DNA from 4 places in the Tepidibacter aestuarii genome. Region 1 is predicted to be linked to each of the others. Evidence: a T-box and tRNA genes for the amino acid it is inferred to sense, from the RefSeq annotation. Region 1 holds a T-box; the other regions hold tRNA genes.
The links. A T-box is a leader RNA that pairs with one kind of tRNA and senses whether it is charged. The one in region 1 lies ahead of argS (arginine--tRNA ligase), so its partner is inferred to be a tRNA-Arg.
Positions count from the first base shown of each region.

Region 2: it has a tRNA-Arg gene. The T-box ahead of argS (arginine--tRNA ligase) is inferred to sense a tRNA for this amino acid. The anticodon was not compared.
Region 3: it has a tRNA-Arg gene. The T-box ahead of argS (arginine--tRNA ligase) is inferred to sense a tRNA for this amino acid. The anticodon was not compared.
Region 4: it has a tRNA-Arg gene. The T-box ahead of argS (arginine--tRNA ligase) is inferred to sense a tRNA for this amino acid. The anticodon was not compared.

Region 1 covers NZ_OW235315.1:664,509-666,669, forward strand. The annotation lists gene M2214_RS03160 (alpha-hydroxy-acid oxidizing protein) at 1-774, shown strand, start outside; T-box leader at 829-1,046, shown strand; gene argS (arginine--tRNA ligase) at 1,115-2,161, shown strand, end outside.
Region 2 covers NZ_OW235315.1:3,456,701-3,458,861, forward strand. The annotation lists gene yiaY (L-threonine dehydrogenase) at 1-472, shown strand, start outside; tRNA gene M2214_RS16860 (tRNA-Val) at 735-810, opposite strand; tRNA gene M2214_RS16865 (tRNA-Arg) at 820-896, opposite strand; tRNA gene M2214_RS16870 (tRNA-Cys) at 920-993, opposite strand; tRNA gene M2214_RS16875 (tRNA-Lys) at 1,002-1,077, opposite strand; tRNA gene M2214_RS16880 (tRNA-His) at 1,084-1,160, opposite strand; tRNA gene M2214_RS16885 (tRNA-Pro) at 1,166-1,242, opposite strand; tRNA gene M2214_RS16890 (tRNA-Ile) at 1,263-1,339, opposite strand; tRNA gene M2214_RS16895 (tRNA-Met) at 1,348-1,424, opposite strand; tRNA gene M2214_RS16900 (tRNA-Phe) at 1,434-1,509, opposite strand; tRNA gene M2214_RS16905 (tRNA-Ser) at 1,513-1,601, opposite strand; tRNA gene M2214_RS16910 (tRNA-Lys) at 1,611-1,686, opposite strand; tRNA gene M2214_RS16915 (tRNA-Gln) at 1,696-1,771, opposite strand; tRNA gene M2214_RS16920 (tRNA-Arg) at 1,777-1,853, opposite strand; tRNA gene M2214_RS16925 (tRNA-Gly) at 1,860-1,934, opposite strand; tRNA gene M2214_RS16930 (tRNA-Leu) at 1,938-2,021, opposite strand; tRNA gene M2214_RS16935 (tRNA-Tyr) at 2,032-2,117, opposite strand; tRNA gene M2214_RS16940 (tRNA-Thr) at 2,124-2,161, opposite strand, start outside.
Region 3 covers NZ_OW235315.1:88,093-90,253, reverse strand. The annotation lists gene M2214_RS00480 (CdaR family protein) at 1-19, opposite strand, end outside; gene cdaA (diadenylate cyclase CdaA) at 16-834, opposite strand; tRNA gene M2214_RS00470 (tRNA-Arg) at 1,072-1,148, opposite strand; tRNA gene M2214_RS00465 (tRNA-Gly) at 1,158-1,232, opposite strand; tRNA gene M2214_RS00460 (tRNA-Leu) at 1,246-1,329, opposite strand; tRNA gene M2214_RS00455 (tRNA-Thr) at 1,335-1,409, opposite strand; tRNA gene M2214_RS00450 (tRNA-Asp) at 1,477-1,553, opposite strand; tRNA gene M2214_RS00445 (tRNA-Val) at 1,561-1,636, opposite strand; tRNA gene M2214_RS00440 (tRNA-Glu) at 1,646-1,720, opposite strand; tRNA gene M2214_RS00435 (tRNA-Met) at 1,725-1,800, opposite strand; tRNA gene M2214_RS00430 (tRNA-Leu) at 1,807-1,895, opposite strand; tRNA gene M2214_RS00425 (tRNA-Asn) at 1,904-1,978, opposite strand; rRNA gene rrf (5S ribosomal RNA) at 1,983-2,099, opposite strand; tRNA gene M2214_RS00415 (tRNA-Gly) at 2,103-2,161, opposite strand, start outside.
Region 4 covers NZ_OW235315.1:3,459,411-3,461,571, reverse strand. The annotation lists rRNA gene M2214_RS17090 (23S ribosomal RNA) at 1-8, shown strand, start outside; tRNA gene M2214_RS17085 (tRNA-Gly) at 57-130, shown strand; rRNA gene rrf (5S ribosomal RNA) at 134-250, shown strand; tRNA gene M2214_RS17075 (tRNA-Asn) at 255-329, shown strand; tRNA gene M2214_RS17070 (tRNA-Leu) at 338-426, shown strand; tRNA gene M2214_RS17065 (tRNA-Met) at 433-508, shown strand; tRNA gene M2214_RS17060 (tRNA-Glu) at 513-587, shown strand; tRNA gene M2214_RS17055 (tRNA-Val) at 597-672, shown strand; tRNA gene M2214_RS17050 (tRNA-Asp) at 680-756, shown strand; tRNA gene M2214_RS17045 (tRNA-Thr) at 794-868, shown strand; tRNA gene M2214_RS17040 (tRNA-Tyr) at 875-960, shown strand; tRNA gene M2214_RS17035 (tRNA-Leu) at 971-1,054, shown strand; tRNA gene M2214_RS17030 (tRNA-Gly) at 1,058-1,132, shown strand; tRNA gene M2214_RS17025 (tRNA-Arg) at 1,139-1,215, shown strand; tRNA gene M2214_RS17020 (tRNA-Gln) at 1,221-1,296, shown strand; tRNA gene M2214_RS17015 (tRNA-Lys) at 1,306-1,381, shown strand; tRNA gene M2214_RS17010 (tRNA-Ser) at 1,391-1,479, shown strand; tRNA gene M2214_RS17005 (tRNA-Phe) at 1,483-1,558, shown strand; tRNA gene M2214_RS17000 (tRNA-Met) at 1,568-1,644, shown strand; tRNA gene M2214_RS16995 (tRNA-Ile) at 1,653-1,729, shown strand; tRNA gene M2214_RS16990 (tRNA-Pro) at 1,750-1,826, shown strand; tRNA gene M2214_RS16985 (tRNA-His) at 1,832-1,908, shown strand; tRNA gene M2214_RS16980 (tRNA-Lys) at 1,915-1,990, shown strand; tRNA gene M2214_RS16975 (tRNA-Cys) at 1,999-2,072, shown strand; tRNA gene M2214_RS16970 (tRNA-Asn) at 2,136-2,161, shown strand, end outside.

The DNA of each region.
Region 1 (2,161 bases):
ACAGCTCCTGTTACAGGAAGTTCTATCAATATGGGAGGATTTTTAACTGAGGATCAGTATAGCGATGATGTAGTTATTGGAAGCATAAATGCAGGAACTTTTGCTATGACTGGTGATAGTGGTAATCCTCAATTCTTTGTAGATGGTTTAAATTCTCTAAAAAAGGTTGATGGATCTGGAATACCTATAATAAAGCCTAGAGAGAACGAAAAAATAATAGAAAATATAAGAAAAGCAGAAGAGGTAGGTGCTTTAGCAGTAGGAGTAGACGTAGATGGAGCAGGACTTATAACTATGGCACTTCATGGACAACCAGTTGGTCCTAAAACAGTAGAAGAATTAAAAGAGTTAGTATCATCAACTAAGCTCCCATTTATACTAAAAGGTATAATGACTGCTGATGAAGCTGAGTTAGCGGTTGAAGTAGGAGCTGCTGCTATAGTTGTTTCTAACCACGGAGGAAGAATATTAGATCATACTCTAGGAGTTGCAGAGGTTCTTCCTGAAATAGCTAAAAGAGTAAAGGGTAAAATAACTATACTTGCAGATGGATCTGTAAGACAAGGTGTTGATATATTAAAATACATAGCTCTTGGAGCCGATGCAGTTTTAGCTGCTAGACCTATAATATGGGGATCATATGGAGGTAGACAAGAAGGTGTAGAATTAGTTATAAACAATTTTAAAAATGAATTAAAGCAAGCTATGATACTTACAGGTTGTAATGATATAAAATCTATAGATGAAACAAAAATAGTTAATTTAAATAAATAAAACTGCTTGACTTTATTTAAAAATTCTGTTAATATACATTGTAAAACTGAAATTACAAATTCTATGATAGGAAAAGTAGATATGATGATTGTTTTAGCGAGCTAGAGACTGGTGAAAGTCTAGCAACATAGTCTTATTGAAACGCATCCTTGAGAAGATTTTCTGAAATCAAGTAGGAAAATACGGTTTGTTTACGTTAAAAACATATGAGTGGATATATAGTTTATATATCAATAAGAGTGGTAACACGGGATATAACTCTCGTCTCTTTTTTAGAGACGGGAGTTTTTTGTATTGTAAGAATATTCAAATAAAGATTTATATATAGGAGGAATACTAAATGAAAGATTTTAAATTAGAGGTAGCGGATATTATATCGGCACAAGTTTCAGATTTAAGTTTAGAAGAAATTATTTCTTTAATAGAAATACCGCCAAATAAGGATATGGGAGATTATGCTTTTCCGTGTTTTAAACTAGCTAAAGTTTTTAGAAAAGCACCTAATATGATAGCTAATGAACTTTGTGAAAAAATGGGAAAAACTAATTTAATACAAAGAGTAGAAACGGCAGGAGCTTATATAAACTTTTTTGTAGATAAATCTTCTTTAGCTAAATCAGTAGTTACAGAAGTTTTAGAAAAAAAAGATGATTATGGTAAATGTGACTTAGGAGAAGGTAAAAAAGTTATAGTTGAGTTCTCATCTCCTAATATAGCTAAGCCTTTCCATATAGGACATATTAGAAGTACTGTAATAGGTAATTCTCTTTACAAGGTTTATAAGGCACTGGGGTTTGATACTGTAAGAATAAATCACTTAGGGGATTACGGAACACAATTTGGTAAACTTATAGTTGCATTTAAAAAATGGGGAGACGAGGAAGAAGTAAAACAAGCACCTATAAAAACTTTACTTAAATTATATGTTCAATTCCATGATGAAGCTGAAAAAGATCCATCAATAGATGAAGAAGCTAGAATGTGGTTTAAAAAGCTTGAAGATGAAGAAGAAGAAGCGGTTAAATTATGGAAGTGGTTTAGAGAAGTAAGTTTAGAAGAGTTTAATAGAGTTTACGATATATTAGGAGTAGAGTTTGATTCATATGCAGGTGAAAGTTTCTATTCTGACAAAATGCCTAGAATGATAGATATAATGAATGAAAGAGGACTATTAAAAGAATCTAAAGGAGCTAACATAGTAGATCTTGAAGATTACAACATGCCTCCAGCTCTTATAACTAAGAGTGATGGGTCAACTCTTTACTTAACAAGAGATATAGCAGCTGCAACTTATAGAAAAGAAACATATGATTTTTATAAGAACATATATGTTGTTGGATCTCAACAAATACTTCACTTTAACCAATGGATGAAGGTTGTAGAGCTT
Region 2 (2,161 bases), 840 kb from region 1:
AAAAGAAGCTGTAGATAATGGCTTTAATGTAGAAGCTAGAGGCAAAATGGCCTATGCTCAATTTTTAGCTGGAATGGCATTTAATAATGCAAGTCTTGGATATGTTCATGCTATGGCACACCAGTTAGGTGGTTTGTACGATCTACCTCATGGTGTTTGTAATGCTATATTACTACCTCATGTTCAGGAATATAATTCTAAAGTAGTTCCTGATAGATTTGTTGACATTGCTAAAGCTATGGGAGAAGATATTCATAATATTTCAAATGAAAAAGCAGCTATTAAAGTTATTGATTCTATTAAAAAACTATCTAAAAAAATCGGGATTCCTTCTGGATTAAAAGAACTAGATGCAAAAGAAGAAGATTTAACTATTCTTTCTGAAAATGCTTTAAAAGATGCTTGCGGATTTACTAACCCTAAACAAGCTTCTCTAGAAGAAATAATTGAAGTATATAAAAACGCTATGTAATTAAAAATCATCTACTAGATAGTTGAACCTTCTCAAATGCACAATAAATAGTGTATCTGAGGGGGTTTAATTTTATATATTAATACAAAATTTCTATTATTGATCTCCTTATAAAATTCTGATTATTATTTTCAAAGCTTCACATTCATTTATAGCAACCATAAGTTTTTACATTCACCATTGCTGTTATCTATAGATTCAACGTTATATAATTTTTTAAACAATAAAAAAACACCTTTAAAATAAAGGTGTTTTTCAAAATTGGTGGGCTCAACAGGGCTCGAACCTGTGACCCCCTGCTTGTAAGGCAGGTGCTCTCCCAGCTGAGCTATGAGCCCAATTAAACGTGGTGCGCCCAGAGGGACTCGAACCCCCAACCTTCTGATTCGTAGTCAGACACTCTATCCAGTTGAGCTATAGGCGCTTATTTGATTTTTACAAAAAAAATGGAGGCGACACCCAGATTCGAACTGGGGATGAAGGAGTTGCAGTCCTCTGCCTTACCACTTGGCTATGTCGCCATTTTTTTTGGTGACCCATCCGCGACTCGAACGCGGGACACCCTGATTAAAAGTCAGGTGCTCTACCGACTGAGCTAATGGGTCAAAATATGGGGTGAGTAATGAGATTCGAACTCACGGCCTCCAGAGCCACAATCTGGCGCTCTAACCGACTGAGCTATACCCACCATATTGGTCGAGGTGGAGGGACTCGAACCCCCGGCCCCATGGTCCCAAACCACGTGCGCTACCAAACTGCGCTACACCTCGATATAATATATTAAATAAAGTGGTGGGCCTTCAGGGACTCGAACCCCAGACCTACCGGTTATGAGCCGGGCGCTCTAACCAACTGAGCTAAAGGCCCACTTTATTTGGTAGCGGCAACTAGATTCGAACTAGTGACCTTTCGGGTATGAACCGAACGCTCTAGCCAACTGAGCTATGCCGCCACATTTTATTGGTGCCCAGAGGCGGAATCGAACCACCGACACGGGGATTTTCAGTCCCCTGCTCTACCGACTGAGCTATCTGGGCATTTGGCGGAGGAGGTGGGATTTGAACCCACGGCCCCTTTCGGAGTCACTGGTTTTCAAGACCAGCTCCTTAAGCCACTCGGACACCCCTCCGCATTTCTTTGGTGACCCATCCGCGACTCGAACGCGGGACACCCTGATTAAAAGTCAGGTGCTCTACCGACTGAGCTAATGGGTCAGATTAAATTGGCTGGGGATGCTGGACTCGAACCAACGCATGCAGGAATCAAAATCCTGAGCCTTACCGACTTGGCGAATCCCCAGTATATGGCGTGCCTGCAGGGATTCGAACCCCGGACACGTGGCTTAGAAGGCCACTGCTCTATCCAACTGAGCTACAGGCACATATTTTGGAGCGGAAAACGAGATTCGAACTCGCGACCCTCGCCTTGGCAAGGCGATGCTCTACCACTGAGCCATTTCCGCTTATGGTGCGGGTGGAGGGACTTGAACCCCCACGCTAAAAGCGCTAGATCCTAAGTCTAGTGCGTCTGCCAATTCCGCCACACCCGCGCATTATTGATGGTGGAGGGGACTGGATTCGAACCAGTGAAAGCGATGCTAACAGATTTACAGTCTGCCCCCTTTGGCCAACTCGGGAACCCCTCCATGTTTTGGAGCTAGTGATAGGAATCGAACCTACAACCTGCTGA
Region 3 (2,161 bases), 580 kb from region 1:
TTTTAAAAATATCTATCATTTAAAAAATACACCTCTTTTAAAAATTCTTTTATTTTCTCCCTGTTTTTTAAAGTTTTGATTCAGTATGTTTTTTATATATTCTTTTGATATAGACTTGTATAATTTACCATTTTCTGCTATTGATATTGTTCCAGTTTCTTCTGATACTATTATAGATATGCAGTCTGACCTTTCACTTATACCTATACCCGCTCTATGTCTAGTTCCCAATTCTTTGTTTACATACTTACTATCTGTAAGAGGTAAAAAACAACCCGCTGCTCTTGCTCTATTATTTTTTATTACCAAAGCTCCATCATGAAGCGGAGTATTCGGAATAAACAAATTTATTAAAAGTTGCCTTGTTATTTTAGCATCTATAATTGTTCCCGTTTGAATTATATCATTTATACCAGTTTCTCTTTCTATTATTATTAAAGCTCCTATTTTTTGTCTCGACAAAGAATATATAGCCTCCACTAACTCTTCTATTATTTCATCTATATTTTCTTCATCAAATTCACCTATGGGCTTTGATATAAATTTCGTTCGCCCAATGTATTCAAGTGCCCTTCTGAGTTCAGGCTGAAATACTATAAGTATAGCTATTACTCCTATCGATATAGTGTTCGCTAGTACCCAGTGCACAACATGCAACTGTAAAAGTTCACTTAATTTAGTAGCTACTACAAGTACAAATATTCCTTTTATTAATTGTTCTGCACTAGTTTCTTTTATTAACATGTACAGTTTATAAAACACATAAGCTACTATACTTATATCTATTATATCTAAGATAGTTATGTTCATTATGATATCTTTTATATCCCACAATTTAGTAACCTCCTATAATATTTGTTATTATATATTATTTTACGGATTAATTATTTCATACATTGAGAAATAATTCAATAAGCAAAGCACATATATTTTGCAATATAAGTAAAAAGTATTATTTTTGCTTAAAATAGTTGCTACTTCAGACCGTTTATCTATGTTTTCCATAAATCGAAATCATGTAATTTTTTAAATAAAAAAGCTTAACCATTTAAATGATTAAGCTTTTTGAAATGGCGTACCTGCAGGGATTCGAACCCCGGACACGTGGCTTAGAAGGCCACTGCTCTATCCAACTGAGCTACAGGTACATATTAAATTGGAGCGGAAAACGAGATTCGAACTCGCGACCCTCGCCTTGGCAAGGCGATGCTCTACCACTGAGCCATTTCCGCTCATATGATATTTTGGTGCGGGTGGAGGGACTTGAACCCCCACGCTAAAAGCGCTAGATCCTAAGTCTAGTGCGTCTGCCAATTCCGCCACACCCGCATGTGTGGAGCTAGTGATAGGAATCGAACCTACAACCTGCTGATTACAAGTCAGCTGCTCTACCGTTGAGCCACACTAGCATATATTTTTTTGTAAAATAAAAACCCAAAGATATTTAGCATCTGTGAGCTTGTTCTTCAAATTATTTGGCGACCTGGAAGGGACTCGAACCCTCGACCTCCAGCGTGACAGGCTGGCATTCTAACCAACTGAACTACCAGGCCAAATAATTGGTGGGCTCAACAGGGCTCGAACCTGTGACCCCCTGCTTGTAAGGCAGGTGCTCTCCCAGCTGAGCTATGAGCCCAATTATTAATGGTGACCCCTAGGGGAATCGAACCCCTGTTACCGCCGTGAAAGGGCGGTGTCTTAACCGCTTGACCAAGGGGCCATACTGGTTGCGGGAGCAGGACTTGAACCTACGACCTTCGGGTTATGAGCCCGACGAGCTGCCAACTGCTCCATCCCGCGTTATTGTGGTGCCGAGGACCGGAATCGAACCGGTACGATCTGTAAGGACCGCAGGATTTTAAGTCCTGTGCGTCTGCCAGTTCCGCCACCTCGGCATTTTTTTTGGCTCCAAGGGTGGGGCTCGAACCCACAGCCTATCGGTTAACAGCCGATTGCTCCACCATTGAGCTACCTTGGAACATACGTGGCTACGTCTTACTCTCCCAGGGGGCTGCCCCCCAAGTACCATCAGCGCTAAAGAGCTTAACTTCTGTGTTCGGAATGGGAACAGGTGTATCCTCTTTGCTATAATAACCACATATTGGAGCGGGTGAAGGGAGTCGAACCCTCGCAGCCGGCTTGGAAGGCCGGAACTCTACCA
Region 4 (2,161 bases), 830 kb from region 1:
TTAACCAAATTTTAAATCTGGTCAATTTTGAAAGTATTAATCTTAATACTTAATATGCGGGTGTAGCTCAGTGGTAGAGTTCCGGCCTTCCAAGCCGGCTGCGAGGGTTCGACTCCCTTCACCCGCTCCAATATGTGGTTATTATAGCAAAGAGGATACACCTGTTCCCATTCCGAACACAGAAGTTAAGCTCTTTAGCGCTGATGGTACTTGGGGGGCAGCCCCCTGGGAGAGTAAGACGTAGCCACGTATGTTCCAAGGTAGCTCAATGGTGGAGCAATCGGCTGTTAACCGATAGGCTGTGGGTTCGAGCCCCACCCTTGGAGCCAAAAAAAATGCCGAGGTGGCGGAACTGGCAGACGCACAGGACTTAAAATCCTGCGGTCCTTACAGATCGTACCGGTTCGATTCCGGTCCTCGGCACCACAATAACGCGGGATGGAGCAGTTGGCAGCTCGTCGGGCTCATAACCCGAAGGTCGTAGGTTCAAGTCCTGCTCCCGCAACCAGTATGGCCCCTTGGTCAAGCGGTTAAGACACCGCCCTTTCACGGCGGTAACAGGGGTTCGATTCCCCTAGGGGTCACCATTAATAATTGGGCTCATAGCTCAGCTGGGAGAGCACCTGCCTTACAAGCAGGGGGTCACAGGTTCGAGCCCTGTTGAGCCCACCAATTATTTGGCCTGGTAGTTCAGTTGGTTAGAATGCCAGCCTGTCACGCTGGAGGTCGAGGGTTCGAGTCCCTTCCAGGTCGCCAAATAATTAAATTGGGATATTTAAAAAAATAAAAAAGTGCTAGTGTGGCTCAACGGTAGAGCAGCTGACTTGTAATCAGCAGGTTGTAGGTTCGATTCCTATCACTAGCTCCAAAACATGGAGGGGTTCCCGAGTTGGCCAAAGGGGGCAGACTGTAAATCTGTTAGCATCGCTTTCACTGGTTCGAATCCAGTCCCCTCCACCATCAATAATGCGCGGGTGTGGCGGAATTGGCAGACGCACTAGACTTAGGATCTAGCGCTTTTAGCGTGGGGGTTCAAGTCCCTCCACCCGCACCATAAGCGGAAATGGCTCAGTGGTAGAGCATCGCCTTGCCAAGGCGAGGGTCGCGAGTTCGAATCTCGTTTTCCGCTCCAAAATATGTGCCTGTAGCTCAGTTGGATAGAGCAGTGGCCTTCTAAGCCACGTGTCCGGGGTTCGAATCCCTGCAGGCACGCCATATACTGGGGATTCGCCAAGTCGGTAAGGCTCAGGATTTTGATTCCTGCATGCGTTGGTTCGAGTCCAGCATCCCCAGCCAATTTAATCTGACCCATTAGCTCAGTCGGTAGAGCACCTGACTTTTAATCAGGGTGTCCCGCGTTCGAGTCGCGGATGGGTCACCAAAGAAATGCGGAGGGGTGTCCGAGTGGCTTAAGGAGCTGGTCTTGAAAACCAGTGACTCCGAAAGGGGCCGTGGGTTCAAATCCCACCTCCTCCGCCAAATGCCCAGATAGCTCAGTCGGTAGAGCAGGGGACTGAAAATCCCCGTGTCGGTGGTTCGATTCCGCCTCTGGGCACCAATAAAATGTGGCGGCATAGCTCAGTTGGCTAGAGCGTTCGGTTCATACCCGAAAGGTCACTAGTTCGAATCTAGTTGCCGCTACCAAATAAAGTGGGCCTTTAGCTCAGTTGGTTAGAGCGCCCGGCTCATAACCGGTAGGTCTGGGGTTCGAGTCCCTGAAGGCCCACCACTTTATTTAATATATTATATCGAGGTGTAGCGCAGTTTGGTAGCGCACGTGGTTTGGGACCATGGGGCCGGGGGTTCGAGTCCCTCCACCTCGACCAATATGGTGGGTATAGCTCAGTCGGTTAGAGCGCCAGATTGTGGCTCTGGAGGCCGTGAGTTCGAATCTCATTACTCACCCCATATTTTGACCCATTAGCTCAGTCGGTAGAGCACCTGACTTTTAATCAGGGTGTCCCGCGTTCGAGTCGCGGATGGGTCACCAAGAAAAATGGCGACATAGCCAAGTGGTAAGGCAGAGGACTGCAACTCCTTCATCCCCAGTTCGAATCTGGGTGTCGCCTCCATAAAACATATTGACAGTAACAATCAAATATGATAATATATATTTTGTTGTTACGAAATTACGTTCCAAGGTAGCTCAACGGTGGAGCAC